DNA from 3 places in the Saccharophagus degradans 2-40 genome. Region 1 is predicted to be linked to each of the others. Evidence: predicted binding sites of a transcription regulator. Region 1 holds the regulator's gene; each other region holds the start of a gene.

Region 1 (4,868 bases):
TTCCATGCGAATATCATCGCAATAGCTCCATGTTACGTAGCCTGGGAATTTAACGTTGTTCGCTTGTTCTGCCTTTTCCTTCTGGCACTTCTCATCGCATCCGTACGCGTTCGAGATAATAAATGATGCAACTAAAGTTAATAGTGCAGCCAGATTTTTCATAGAAGGGGTCCGCCAGTAACTATTTGTTATAAGAATGAATGTACAGCCGTTAAATCCATTAAAAGCGTCACCAACTAAAATGTCAAGTAAAACGTGACATAGTTCCTTGTGTCTAGACGAGTTTTAAAGGTCTTTTACTTTTTAAATAGTGAAAAGTTATATAAGAATGTATAACGGGGCTGCATTCTTGCCGAGAGGAATTAAAACGGCTTACTGGTGGCCAATATAATAATTGCGCAAGCAGTTAAGAGGGCACTAATTCCAAAAATTGCGCGCAGGTGTTTATGGGGGATTTTGAAGGCAGTGATACCTAAGCCAATATAGGTAATAACCAAAAGTAATTTGATTGAAAACCAAGAATAGTCAAATGGCGAGTAGCGAAGCATTACCGCAAGGGTTACACCGGTAACAAGTAAAAGGGTATCAATAACATGTGGTGCAATTTTTACTGCACGCAATTGAAGTTTGGAAGAGTTTCCCATTAGCCAAAGAAATCTAACGGCAAACCCGCCAATACTTAATAGCACGAGCCATACGTGAATGTGTTTAATTACTGCAAACATGGAATATTATTCGCTAAGCGCTTTCTTGATAAGTGTGGCCAAATGATCTGGGAGAGTTGCTGCAAGGGCGGCTTGATGACCTGCATCAGACATTTTTGCCCATGTTTTTTGAATAATATCGATCAGTTTTGCTTCATCGTGCTTACGAGCAAAATCATCTAAATAATAAAGTACGAATACGAGGCATATAACGTCTTCCAGAGTTTGAGTTTCTGGGTCTCTGCGCAGGCCTCGCTTCTGCACAAGATATTTAACGCGACTGATATCTTCTTCATTGTAGCCGGCTTCCAGCATAAGCTCGCCAGTGCGCTTTGCATGAAAAAGCCCAAGCTCTGCGCGCCATTGTTTGTAACCTGTGCGACCTTCGGGGTAATCGCTACGCGGTGATTTCCAGCGCTCTATATGTTGTGCGCGAGCGGCAATTTGTAGGTGCTCGGACGCTTGCGGGGCAAAGCTATTAAGTACTTCTGTCATTCTTTGAGAGTACAAAAGTTCTTTGGCAATAGGCTCGCCATTTGCAGTTTCTTGATTGGGGTCTTGTGCATTTGCCGCGTCAATTTTATTGATAACGGCTAAATATTTATCATTCATTCGCAATAGAACTCAAAAATTGGGTGAAGTTTTGCGCGAAAAATTAATCTGCCGTTGAGGCGATAGCGCGCAGCTTATCCATTTGATTGATAACCACGTGTTTTTTATCAAGAGCTATTACTTCTTGTTTGTGAAGTCTGCTCATTACACGGCTTACGGTTTCTATGGTTAAGCCTAAGTAGTTGCCCATATCTGAGCGTGACATGGGTAAATAAAACTCGGTGCTTGATAAGCCCCGATGGTGGTTTCTTGTAGATATACTAACTAATAAGGACGCAATGCGCTCGTCGGCATTTTTTTTACTTAGCAGGGTAATGAGCTGCTGCTCGTGGCTAATTTCTTTACTCATAAGTTGAAAGAAGCGACGCTGCAAATTGGGAAGCTTCATGCTCAGGTCTTCGAGTTGCGAAAAGGGTATTTCACAAATCGCTGAGGTTTCTAATGCCATTGCGGTATTGGAATGTACATTCGTTGCTAGGCCATCTAACCCCAAAATTTCGCCCGGCAAGTAGAAGCCAGTAATTTGCTCCTCGCCATCCCTACTGATAGTAGAGGTTTTTACTGCGCCAGATCTTAATGCGTAAACAGCTTTAAAGTCTTCGCCTGCTTCGTAAAGTGGTTGGCCTTTTTGCAAAGGGCGGCCGCGCTGAACTATGTCGTCTAATTTAGCAATGTCATCCAACGCGAGGCTTATGGGTAAGCATATAGCCGATAAACGGCAGTCACCACAGTTCACCTGAGGGGCGTGGTGACATGATGTAGGTTCGGATTGGGACATAATTCGGTCCAGAGTACGGCAGGTATTTGATTGCTAGATTGCGAGCAAGGATATGGATACTAATGGCTAATGTCAAAGGCTTCTTTGCCTAGTTAATTGGCCTCGGCGGTAGAGTGATTGGTGTACTAATTGGTAGCTTATGGTTAAGCAAGGCTTGAGTATAAAGTGAGATATTGTGGAGCTTGTATCTGTGCTCGGAATAGACGAATGCGTCTACTCCCGGGCCCACGTTAATGGAAATGTGCGAGTCTTCGTCGGGTTCTAACTCGAAGTTGGTGTCGAGCGCATTGTGTGATGTGTGACCCAAAAAAATGTGCAGCTGATTAAAGGTTTTAAGTAGTGGGGTAATCGCGGTTTTTAGATCTGGCAATGCCGGTGCAGGGTATACAACTAACCCCAGTTGAGCAAAACCGAATTCTTTAATTTTTGCCAGCTTTTGCATCACAATTGGAGTGTTTTCTAAGTCTGAAAGCGCTATCTCAACTAAGCAGCGGTTGAAGCCTAAACCTTTGAACAGCCCCAGCCAGTTGCAATTAAGGTCCGTTAAATCGCAGTTAACAGTGTGTAGCCGCTTTTCGATAGGCTGTATATTGTATAGCTTTGCTAATGTGCGTATGAGTGCGGTAACTTCGTGTGCCCGCAAAAAGCGCGTAGGGTTGTGTAGCGTGAACTCGGTGAGTGTTGGGTGGTTGAGCGCTGTGGCCCAAACTTCAAGCTCGCGTTGCAAAAGAAACGCGGTGTCGCAAGATTGCTCGTAAAGGGGCCGAATATGATTGGAGTCTATAACAATAGTTACCGCACAGCGTTCAGCTGCGCGCGCGCGGCTAATTTCCACGGTGGAAGAGCCATTGTTAGGTGGGGGCGAGTTTTTTTCCATGTGGCTACTTTATCGTAAGCCCATGCAAGCGGTATTGATTCGAATCAAACGTAAGCGTTGAAGGTTAAGCCTACTTGAGAAGCTTTTAGGTGGCTTCTACACTTTAGTTAGAGCAGAGGGGGAATATGAGTTATCAGTGCGGTGAGTGCGGTCATAAATTCAAAAAGGCGTCTACGCATGGGGCTTGCCCTGCGTGTGCTTCTCGACAAGTTCGCAACCTAAAAGCGGCAGAACCTGTAGCTAAAGAAAAGCCAACCAAAACCAAAATAGAACTATTTACCATGACCGTATTATGGGCGTTACTTATTTACGGCGTATACGATAAGTATATTGCCAGCTAGCGCTATGCGCGGCCTGAAAAAGTACTACGAGCAGGCAAAAAACAGCGGCACCAATTCACTTGCCGGCCCCTGTAGGCTTGTGTCAAACGCTCGGCTATTTGCACTGGCATCCAAATTTAATTCTACCGTGGTTGCGCCGTAGCTGGCAGCTAGCTCTACAAACCCTGCTGCTGGGTAAACATTGCCAGACGTACCAATAGATACAAATAGGTCACATTCACACAGGGCCTGTTCGATAGTATCCATGGCTAACGGCATTTCACCAAACCATACTATATGCGGTCGCAATAAATTTGGCGGTGTGCAGCACTCGCACAGGGATTGATCGGTTAGGTCTTTGGTGCAATCGCTTACCTTTTCGCTCACAGGGCAGCGCGCTTTTAGCAGCTCACCGTGCATATGAATTAAATTTTTACTGCCACCTAGCTCATGCAGGTTATCTACGTTTTGGGTAACCAGTAAAAATTCGCCACTGAAGTGTTGTTCGAATTCCCCCAATGCTGTGTGTGCTTTGTTGGGTTGTGCGGCTGTAAGTAATTGAGAGCGTCTAGCATTGTAAAACTTTTGCACAAGCTCTGGGTTGCGGGCATAGGCCTCGGGGGTGGCTACATCTTCCACTCTGTGGTTTTCCCACAGGCCGTTATTGTCGCGAAATGTTTTAAGCCCGGATTCGGCCGATACCCCAGCGCCGGTAAGTACAACAATGCGTTTGTAATCCTTAGCTTGCTTCATTGCTTGCTTCCTGTGTTGTTTGGCTGCGGTAAGCGAGTAAAACGGGTTTGGCGCGAATTAGCATCCACCCTAAGCCAGCAGCTAGCCCTTGTAAGTGTGCGGGTGTATAGCTTGGCCAGGTTAAATCTGCACTTAGTAGCGATGTGTCCTGAGTAAATTCCCACGCGAGCCTACCAAAATAAAGAAGGGCGATAGCAATAGGAATAATACTTTTTGATCTTGCCCATACTAGCCAGATGGCAGGGGGTACCAAAGCGTTAATGGCCCCGCTTAATCCTGCATAGCGATCTAGCTGGCTAAACGGCAGGCAGGCGCCAACCACAACGAGCCCTATGGTGAGCATTACTATTGCATCTATACGATGTTCTTCTTCAACAATAAGCCCCAAAACAAGCATGGCACCGCAGTTATAAAGTAGGTGCTGGTTATCGAGGTGAACTAATTGAGAGGTGAGAAGTCGCCAAACTTCGCCATCATTTACTAGGTTTCTCTCGAAATAGAAAAGGTCGAATATAGGAGGGTAAAAATAGCAAACAACTAAAAGCATGCAGCACGCGATGGTGAACCAAGGCGTGGATTGGCCCAACATAGTTGTTAATACTGCTGGGCGCTTATTATCCATACTGTGAGTATTGCCTGCTTTGCGGTTGATTAGTCTAATGCTGTAACGGCTATTGTTTGGCCAAATTCCATGCTGCTATTGGCGGCAACCTCTATATCAGAGGTGCTTGCTGCTTCTAGGCACAAATAGCTTTTTTCGCCGTCTGTATGAATGTCGTCAATGTCTGCCGCCAAGGTGCCAGGGTTCCACAAAACCCAGTTAG
Region 2 (4,868 bases), 1.2 Mb from region 1:
TGGCTGCTTTTTTTATGCCTGCAATTTACGGCTTACCTCGTGGCTTTTCAAACACCCGTTTGGCGCCGGTTGTTGCGTGATTATTTGGGCTGAACTAAGCTTGAGGTAAGGGTGAGGCAGCAAGGTTGACCTGCCTGAGTATATCTGGGTACTAGCACTAATAACGCTAATAACAAAAAAGGACCAAATCTATGAACCGTAAAGCCAGAGCTATAACTGCAGATGATAAAGCCGATGTGGATTTAACCCCCATGTTGGATGTTGTTTTTATTATGCTTATCTTCTTTATTGTTACCGCTTCGTTTGTAACCGAGAGGGTAATAGGGCTAAACCTGCCAGAGAACGCCCCTGTACAGCCAATAAGCCCAACCCCTAGCTTGTTGGTAGAGGTTTCTGCTAACAACGATATTTATATAAACAATCGCAGGGTAGATGCTTCTGCTGTGCGCGCATTAATTGCCCAAAAGCATGCCGAGTTGCCCGAAGCGGGGTTGGTAATTCGCGCCCATGAGCTTTCATCTGCAGAAACCTATGTGCTAGTGGCTGATGCAGCACAACAAGCGCGAGTGAATAATATTTCTTTAGTGCCGTTTGCCGATAAGTAATGGCTTGTGCATGTGGCAGCGTAAGGCGCTGTCACATGTAAGTTAGCCATATATTAATTATAAAATGCGAGAATACTGCGGTGTATTTGCACTTTGTTGCTGGCTCGCATAACTGCTTACCTGGCTGCTTACATAGCTGTCAAAAGCCATGCAAATTCGTCTTACCAGAAGCCTGCCGCAGGGTTTTACGTTTAGCTTCGCTTGTGTAAATTCAATTAGGCCATCCTCTTCAAACACCTTTAGTTCGGTAAGCGCGTCGGCAAAGTACTGTGCTACATCAATTCCAAATTGGCGATTAATTTTTTGATAATCTAGCTCAAAGTTACAAATTATTTGGCTAATAACTTCGCGCCTAAGTAAGTCATCATCTGTTAATGTTAAGCCTTTAATTATGGGCAGCTGGTTTGTATTTATTGCAGCGTAATATTCGGTTAAATTTTTACTGTTTTGGCTGTATGTATTGCCAATAGAGCTAATAGACGAAACACCAAACGCCAATAAATCGCAGTCGCCGTGTGTGCTATACCCTTGAAAGTTTCTGTGCAGTTCACCTTCGCGTTGGGCAACCGCGAGAGAGTCGTCCACTTTGGCGAAGTGATCCATACCAATAAACTGATAGCCAGCATTGCACAGACTTTGAATGCTCTGCTGCAAAATAATTAATTTTTCTTGTGGCTCTGGTAGCTCGCGGGCGTTAATTTGTTTTTGCGTTTTAAACAAGTGGGGCAGGTGTGCATAGTTAAATAGCGCGATTCTATCCGGCGACAACGCAATTATTTTTTGCAGGGTTTCAGCAAACGATTCCGCCGTCTGCTTAGGTAAACCGTATATTAAATCCATACTTAACGATGCAAAATTATTTTCCCGCACTGCTGTTACCAGTTCGCCAACCTGTTGCGGGCTGTTAAAACGGTTTACAGCCTTTTGTACATCGGGCGAGAAATCTTGTATGCCCATACTTACACGATTAAACCCAATAGTGCGTAAATGTTTAATGCGTTGTGGCGTAACTCCTGCTGGGTGAACTTCTATAGAAAAATCTCGAAACGCGCTATCGGCTACATTAAAGCGTGCCTTTACAGCGTTCATTAGTGTTGTTAGCTGTTCGTCACTTAAAAAAGTAGGTGTGCCGCCACCAAAATGTAATTGCTGCACAGGTCGAGTGGTATCCACTTGCGCGGCAACCAAATCCATTTCTTTAATAATGGCGGTTAAATAGGGGGTAGATTTAGCTTTGTTGGCAGTAATAATTTTATTACAGCCGCAGTAATAACAAACCGTATCGCAAAAGGGAATGTGGAAATAAAGCGACAGTGGCTTTTGTGCTTTGTTACCCTTACTTACCGCTGCCTGCCAATGTTGTTGAGTGAAGTTGTTAGTAAATTGTGGCGCAGTTGGGTACGACGTGTACCTAGGCCCGGCCAAATCATATTTTTTAAGGGTGGCTGGCTTGGCCAGTATATCTACGTTAAAAGGGGTAAGCGGGTGGATTTGGGCAGTTGGCCAAGTCATAACTGTGCTCTACTTGCGAAAGGCGTATTAGCTGGTTGTTAAATAAATAACATAGCGTGTGAAAAGGTAATGGCGTCACGCTAAATATATAATCTGGACCGAGTAGAGGTATTGATATGGGTCAAATGATGGCTAACAGCTAACAGCTAACAGCTAACAGCTAACAGCTAACAGCTAACAGCTAACAGCTAACAGCTAACAGCTAACAGCGCTGCAAAGAAAGGGGCTAAGAGTCGAGTTAGGAGCAGAGCTGCATATCGCCGCCGTAGCTTACAACTAAGCCAATAACGGGTAAAAACACATATACGCTAAAGCGGTATAAGCCTGCGTGCTCCCCTTCATTGGCTTCTACCTTTGGGGCCAGAAAGTGCGGAACGGGAATGCCCCAAAAGTAGGTTTTTTGTAGGCGGTATTCAAGCGTGCCGTTGTTCACGGAAAGTGCTAGATGCATGTTGAGCGGGCCAAGCTTTTCGACAAGTTGGTTGCCGCTTTTGGCAAAATGAGAATTCATTTTAAAGTTGCCGAACTTTCTATCCCAGTGCATATTGTTGTTGTCGTGTTTGCCATGCACGGTAAGCTCAACGCTATTCGTTTGCGGTGGCATAGCCATTATTTTGCACAAAGCGCGAGCAAAAATATTACCTTGCCTAACCCAAACTGTACCCTTAAGTTGAGACTCACCAGTGTGTGCAGCTTTTACTATGGGGCACAGTAGCGCGTAGTCATTACCCAAACATTGTTGCAGCAAGTTAGACATAGCTTACCTTGTGGTTGTATTAGCTAGGGGCGTTACCTCCCCAGAAGGGGTATTACTTTAAAGGGATTATTGCTCGCGATTAAAATACAGTTTGCGAATGGTGTTGCCGTTAACAATAAGTAGCGTTATTTCAAGTAAAGTACCGCCAATGGAGCCAACAATAATATTGTTCGTTAGCCAGCATAGTGCACCGCACAAAAATGCAATACGCATTTTTATGCCACGCAAACAAAATAAAGCATATGTGCCAATGCATGTGCCAATAATTGGGAAGGCATCGCGCCATGTTTCTGCTAGCCAGTAACCACTTGCAAGTGTTATAGCAATAAATACAAACGCTACAGCTCTAGAAGACGTGCGCAGGGCTAAACCGGTTCGAAACACCGATAGAATAGAGCCTAAACTTGCCGTTGCCGCGCCTAGTAATGCAAAGTGAATGGAGTTATTTACATTCATAGTAAGCATTATAAGCTTTAGCTTTTTATCATCTTTTTGATAAAAACACAGTATGCCAAGGGCATAGCTTACAAAGCCTAAAGCTTGGCCAAGTATTAATAGGTTAGAGTCGAACAATTATATATGCTCTAGGGTGAGTGGCGGCTAGCACGTTTGTGCATGCTAACCGCAAGTTTTAAATAGAATGGGTAAGGCTTTTGGCTGCAGTGTAATTATTTACCTGTGGCAATTTTACAATTTTCTTCGTGCAACAATGCCGTTTCGCAGGCTATATCTAAATTTCTGCGCAGTGTTTTGAACTGCTCTTTGTATTCACCTCTATATTTTTTGCGAAACTTCCCCCAAATAAAGCGTTTAACTTCTATCTCTTCTTCCAATATTAAGCCTGGCACTGGGGCAGGCTTACGCGTGTGTTCGTCTACTGCCACCATGGTGAAATACGAAGTGTTGGTGTGTTTGTTAACACCTTTTTTAAAGTCTTCTGAAAAAACCTTTATGCCCACTTCCATGGATGACCGGCCCACATAGTTTACCGAGGCCAAGAGGGTAACTAATTCGCCCACTTCAACGGGGTTCAAAAAGTTAACCGAGTCTACCGAAGCCGTAACGCAATAGCTGCGCGAGTGACTAGCAGCAGCGGTATAGGCAATTTTATCCATTAACGACAAGATAATGCCACCGTGCACCTTGCCGCCAAAGTTGGAGTAGGAGGGAATCATTAATTCTTTAAGGACAATTTGAGACGATTTAACTGAGCGGTATTCGGTCATTAAGGTACTTCTTCTATTCGAAAGGTGGAGCCGATGTTTCTAAGCTTGGAATGGTGCTTATTTTAGGTGTAACTATATGAGCAGTATACACCAGCGTCACCAATCTGGGGGCTTGTAAGTGCAGGCAGCCAGAGTTCAAGGCAAGATGGAATTGGTTAACCAATTCTCTCCGGAACCAGTCAAATTAATAAAATTGCTTACTACTTTACATTTCTTATGCCATAAAAGCTGGCTGGAGCGTGTTTTTTAGCGGATTGTTAACCAATTTGTCATTACAATTGTCGCCAATATATGGCTAGCTCAAAAGAGCAACCCCTAAACCGGAGGGAAATATGAAAACGTTAACATTGCTCGTTTCTATGGGCGCACTATGTATAAGCCTGCAGACTATGGCAGAGAACCATAAAGTAGGCGCCACACTAAACAAAAAACAAGCCCTGCCCATTAGTGAGATACCGGCTAATGTGCTGGCTGCAATTAAGCCATTAGCGCCCGACCTTGCAATTGCCCAAGCAGAGAAAGAGTGGAAACACGGTAACGTCTATATAGATGTAGAAGGCACCTTGCCCAATGGCCAAGAAATAGAGTTTGACCTATTGCAAACCGGTAATACTTGGCAGGTTGTTGAAGTGCAGCGTGACTTAATGTGGGAAGCAACCCCCCAAAATGTTCGCGACGCACTAGTGGCAGACTCCCCAAAATTTAAAGCAAAGCGCATTATAGAAAGCGTGCAGCACGGTCAAAACATTACAGTTTATGAGTTTTACA
Region 3 (4,868 bases), 1.7 Mb from region 1:
TTTTCTAGGCTTATTTATAAAACACCAATTACTCTAAAGCTTTCCTTGCGTTACATTAAGGCGATATATGTATCCCTTCGTAGAAGCGTGGATACGAGTATACGAATTAACACCGCTTAAGTTTAAGTAAATGGAAATATACGACTAACAAGCCAACCAACTACGCCAACGGCTCCACAATAAATAAGCATTGGGCCGAAAGTTAGTCGTATTATGTGGCCTTCTTTTCCTGTTAGGTGCACAACGGCCGCTGCGGCCACCACATTCATCACGCACACCATATTGCCCGCGTTAGAGCCCAGTAGTTGCAAGGCCAAAATCAACGAAGGTGAAAGGTTTAATGCCTCTGCCGCTTCCATTTGCAGACCAGAAAACATCATATTTGAAAAAGTAGACGATCCTGCGACAAAGCTGCCCAAGGCGCCTATTAACGGAGCGAAGAATGGCCAGTGTGCTTGCAAGCCATCTACGGCTTGGTTAGCTAATTCTGTTGGCATGGCATTTAAACTATTGTCGTTCACTCCAGAATGGATGAATATACGCACCATTGGTACGGAACTACCCAGCGCGATAGCAGCCGGCCATAGGCTTTCTACTGTTTTTTTAACGGCATAAAGGGTTTGCTGTTTAGATGTTTTAAATACAATACAGGTTACACAAGCAACAAAGGCAAACAAGGTACCCGGTAAATAAAGCGGTGCTAGGCTGCTTGAAATGTTCGTGCCAAGAATATTTGCCCAGAGCCATTGAAAAGACAGTAAAGCCGATTTTAGCGGCAACATTGATAGCCGGCTAAGCACAAGCAACAACGCTGCGCTTACATAGAGCAACCAAGCCTGCCACAGGGGGATAACCGCAGCGGAATGATTTACTTCAGTCAGTTCGCTTAGGGGCGGGTCGGTAGCAAATCGCCAAGGTTGCTTTGGCAGTAACCAGCCGTGCCTTGCAACAAAAACCATAATGAGCATGCCTATTAAAGCCCCTATTAAGGACGGAAATTCAACGCCAATATATTTTGCTACTAGCCAAGCGGGTGCGGTAAACATTACCCCAGAGAGAAGCGCGAACGGCCATATCTGAAAACCCTCACGCCAGCTTTTGTTTGCACCAAAAAGACGAGTAAGTAATAGCGTCATCATTAATGGAATAAAGCTTGCGACAAAAAAATCGATAGACATTGCTGTTACAGCGATAGTCCGTAACTCCGCATACTCAATGCCTGGTACACCCTGACCAATACCGACGAGAACCGGTGTTCCAATGGCACCAAATGAAACTGGCGCACTGTCTGCAATTAACGCCAGCGCAACAGCGGCCAAAGATGGAAACCCTAAAACAACAAGAAGCGGGGCTACAATAGCTGCCGGCGTACCAAAGCCCCCAGCCCCTTCTAGAAAGGCACCAAAAAACCACGCGATGATAATGGCCTGTACGCGCCTATCTGGTGAGATGCCAAAAAAGCCGCTTCGGATGCTATCTAATGCTCCACATGCTCTTAAAACATTTAATAACAATAGTGCGCCAGAAATAATAATCAAAATAGAAAGGGCTATTACCCAACCCTCGAGGGTGGCAGCGGCCATTTGTTTTAGGTGTATCCCCCATGTACTCCAGGCAAGAAATGCGAATACAGCAAAGCACAACGGCATGGCTTTTACAGCAGGCATGCGAAAAACCACTAAGAATAAAAATATAGAGGCAATGGGTGTAAGCGCGGTTAGTAGTTGCAATAAACTCATAGTTGAGCACCCTAAAGTAAATGCGAGAACCTTAACTTGATGCACCGCAAAGGTTACGCTATTTTGTGAGCACACTAGCACAAGAAGCTATACAGTATACGGCGTAGTAGAAATTACACATCTCAACGAATTCATGCCCACTTTAATACAAAGGGAGCCGCGTAATGAAAATAGGTCTTTTTAGCAGTAAAAAGTACGATAAAGTTGTTTTTCATCAAATAAACTCTGGGCAACATGAAATAACTTATCACCCTGTTAGGCTCAACAAAGATACGGTGAAGTTAGCAAGCGGATTTGAAGCTATATGCTGCTTCGTTAATGATGAGATTGACGCCTCTGTGATCGCAAGCCTAAGCAACATGAATGTAAAGCTGCTTGCCCTGCGATGCGCCGGTTTTAATAATGTTGATTTACCTGCCGCGAAAGCCAATAACTTGCCTATTTGCCGAGTACCAGAATATTCGCCCCACGCCGTAGCGGAGCATACTTGCGCACTAATATTAGATTTAAACCGTAACATCCACCGCGCTCATAATCGCATACGGGAAAACGATTACTCTTTGGACGGGCTTTTGGGTTTCGACTTACATGGAAAAACGGTGGGAGTGATTGGGGCGGGTAAGATTGGTCGTGCCTTTATCAAAATCATGCTTGGTTTTGGTTGTAACATACAAGTGTGTGACCCCGATTATGCCCAGCCGGACAATCCCAAAATAAAAAAAGGGGACTTGGATGACGTGCTGCAAAACTCGAACATTATTTCGCTACACTGCCCGTTGGTGCCAAGTACACATCACATGATCAACCAAGCGGCCATAGATAAAATGAAACCAGGTGTAATGTTAATTAATACGAGCAGAGGGGGATTAGTGGATACCTCGGCGGTTATACGTGCATTAAAGAACAAAAAAATAGGTCATTTGGGGTTGGATGTATACGAAGAAGAAAGTGAAATGTTTTTTGAAGACTTTTCTGACACCTTCATTCAAGACGATGTATTTGCCCGCCTACAGACTTTCCCTAATGTAACCATTACAGGCCATCAAGCATTTTTCACCAAAGAGGCTTTAGAAAAAATAGCCCGTACAACCTTAACTAACATCGAGCACTTTCAGCGCGGCGAGTTTGATAAAGTTCATTTTGTTTCCACTTAAAAATAAAGTAACAATTTAATGATAGCTCTTATCGACTCTATGGGCGATGAAAAATTCAGGCAGCCGAGTAGGATAAGAGGTAGGCCTAACATTTTACACATCAACAAAATACCACCTCGTTCCCACGCTCCCGCGTGGGAACTCATACGAACTTACAAAGCAGAGCAAACCGCCCTTCCGCAATTCTACCCGGCTTAACCCCTTGCGTTGGTATAGCACCAATAAACGGCTCCATTAACATACCACACTTAACCGAGTGTTAATGAAAGCATTCAACTTTGCGCCACATAATCTCTTCACCTTGATTCAATTCAGGTGGATGCATTCATGCCAAAATTGATAGGCGCTATCGCTTTTATGAGATTATTTATAAAACGCCAATAGCTCTAATATTTTCATTACTTTGCATTTAAGTAAATATTGAGTAAGAGCAAAGCAGACAGACCTAGTTCTTATATAAAAAATACTCTACCTCTTTACTATTATTTAAATACCGTACTCGTTCCCTTAATTAAAATATAGACAATTCTGTTTTAGTAGTTAGCGCTTCGAGCACTTTCATTGCCTTAACAGAATTACCCGAGGCGTTAAGCCGCGGGCTAAACACCGCGATGCAATATTTACCAGGATGTACGGCTACAATGCCGCCACCTACACCGCTTTTACCAGGCAGCCCCACCTTAAAAGCAAACTCCCCGGCCTCATCGTAGAAGCCACACATTTGCATTATGGAATTAATGCGTTTTGTGCGTTTGGGAGTAATAACTTGCTGCTGGGTAGCGGGGTTTACTCCACCCGCAGCTAAAAATAAGAATGCTTGCGCGAGCTGTTTGCAGGTGAGTTTTATTGAGCAAAGCGAAAAATAGAGATCTAGCACACAATCTACATCGTTATGAATATTGCCAAAGCCTTTCATCATGTGGGCTAGCGCGTAATTTCTATGGCCGGTTTTTACTTCCGACTCGGCAATAACAGGGCAGTATTCAATACTAGGAATACCCGAGGAGGTGCGAATAAAATCAAGTAAATCTTCTTTAGGGTTTTTAAGGCAAGACACTAAAATATCGCAAACCACAATTGCCCCAGCATTAATAAAGGGGTTACGCGGAATACCCATTTCATATTCAAGCTGCACTAATGAATTAAACGCCGTACCCGATGGCTCTACGCCCACCCTTTGCCAAGTATCTGCACCCAAGTGTTTCAACGCCAAAGTAAGCGACCAAACCTTGGCGATACTTTGAATCGAAAACGCTTCCTCAGCATCGCCGTAGGCAAAGTGTTGATTAGTAACTGTGGTTAGGTGCATGCCAAGCTTGTTCGGGTCTACATTGGCTAACTCGGGAATATAAGTTGCCACGCTGCCCTTTTCATCTTCACTACTCAGCTCATTAACAATTTCACTGAATATTTTTTTATAATCTATTGCGTCCAATCTTTCACCTACAGCCTTATTTACGAGCTAGCCCAAGCGCGCTACTAAGCTCTAGCAGTGCATTTATTAAGGTGTAATATACGTGAATGACTGTTTAAGTGATATTGATATTTAGGGTACCTCTAAGCAACCGCTCTGTCGCTGTACCAATGCACCACAGCAAAACAAAGTGTTAATAACATACATTAATGCTGGCCTGTAGAACCGTTCGCAATATATTGCTTAAATATAAACGCCAGCCCACGCGCAAATGTAGGGAATTTCACACCGCCGTGATGTACGCCCGCTATAGTATGAAACTCGTAACTAAAATCGCTATATTTTCTGTGAGCAATCAGTCGATCAAACGCCTGCACTTCGTACAACCAATTTAATTCGGTTTCTGGCTCTCCCGCTGCCATAAACAAGCGGGTAGGCAAATTCCTAGCAGGGGTATCTTTCCACAGCTCTTTGCTGTCTCCCCAAAAGAACTCGATCTCCCTTTGCATTATCCAACGGCGCCCCCAAAGAATGGCTGGGCTACAAACAATATACCCTTGA

Evidence for each region. Region 1 encodes FNR, which switches genes on or off when oxygen is low (the NO sensors DNR and NnrR bind a similar motif). Its sites were predicted from a motif close to TTGATNNNNATCAA; they were not measured.
Region 2: a site for FNR is predicted at 2,229-2,242, ahead of hemN (oxygen-independent coproporphyrinogen III oxidase). Genes of this name have one in related genera too.
Region 3: a site for FNR is predicted at 1,776-1,789, ahead of SDE_RS14990 (L-lactate permease). Genes of this name have one in related genera too.

Annotation. Positions count from the first base shown of each region.
Region 1 covers NC_007912.1:1,886,903-1,891,770, forward strand. Annotated here, with positions in the region: gene SDE_RS07650 (hypothetical protein) at 1-162, opposite strand, end outside; gene SDE_RS07655 (SirB2 family protein) at 363-725, opposite strand; gene SDE_RS07660 (DUF4202 domain-containing protein) at 732-1,322, opposite strand; gene fnr (fumarate/nitrate reduction transcriptional regulator Fnr) at 1,360-2,094, opposite strand; gene SDE_RS07670 (hypothetical protein) at 2,183-2,971, opposite strand; gene SDE_RS07675 (hypothetical protein) at 3,097-3,312, shown strand; gene cobB (Sir2 family NAD+-dependent deacetylase) at 3,337-4,044, opposite strand; gene rrtA (rhombosortase) at 4,031-4,666, opposite strand; gene SDE_RS07690 (D-hexose-6-phosphate mutarotase) at 4,696-4,868, opposite strand, start outside.
Region 2 covers NC_007912.1:3,132,767-3,137,634, reverse strand. Annotated here, with positions in the region: gene SDE_RS12990 (ExbD/TolR family protein) at 192-605, shown strand; gene hemN (oxygen-independent coproporphyrinogen III oxidase) at 663-2,117, opposite strand; gene SDE_RS12980 (DUF4166 domain-containing protein) at 2,356-2,874, opposite strand; gene SDE_RS12975 (YgjV family protein) at 2,941-3,447, opposite strand; gene SDE_RS12970 (acyl-CoA thioesterase) at 3,543-4,100, opposite strand; gene SDE_RS12965 (TonB-like protein) at 4,433-4,868, shown strand, end outside.
Region 3 covers NC_007912.1:3,624,126-3,628,993, forward strand. Annotated here, with positions in the region: gene SDE_RS14990 (L-lactate permease) at 123-1,739, opposite strand; gene SDE_RS14995 (2-hydroxyacid dehydrogenase) at 1,904-2,893, shown strand; gene SDE_RS15000 (glutaminase) at 3,405-4,328, opposite strand; gene SDE_RS21440 (alpha/beta hydrolase) at 4,514-4,868, opposite strand, start outside.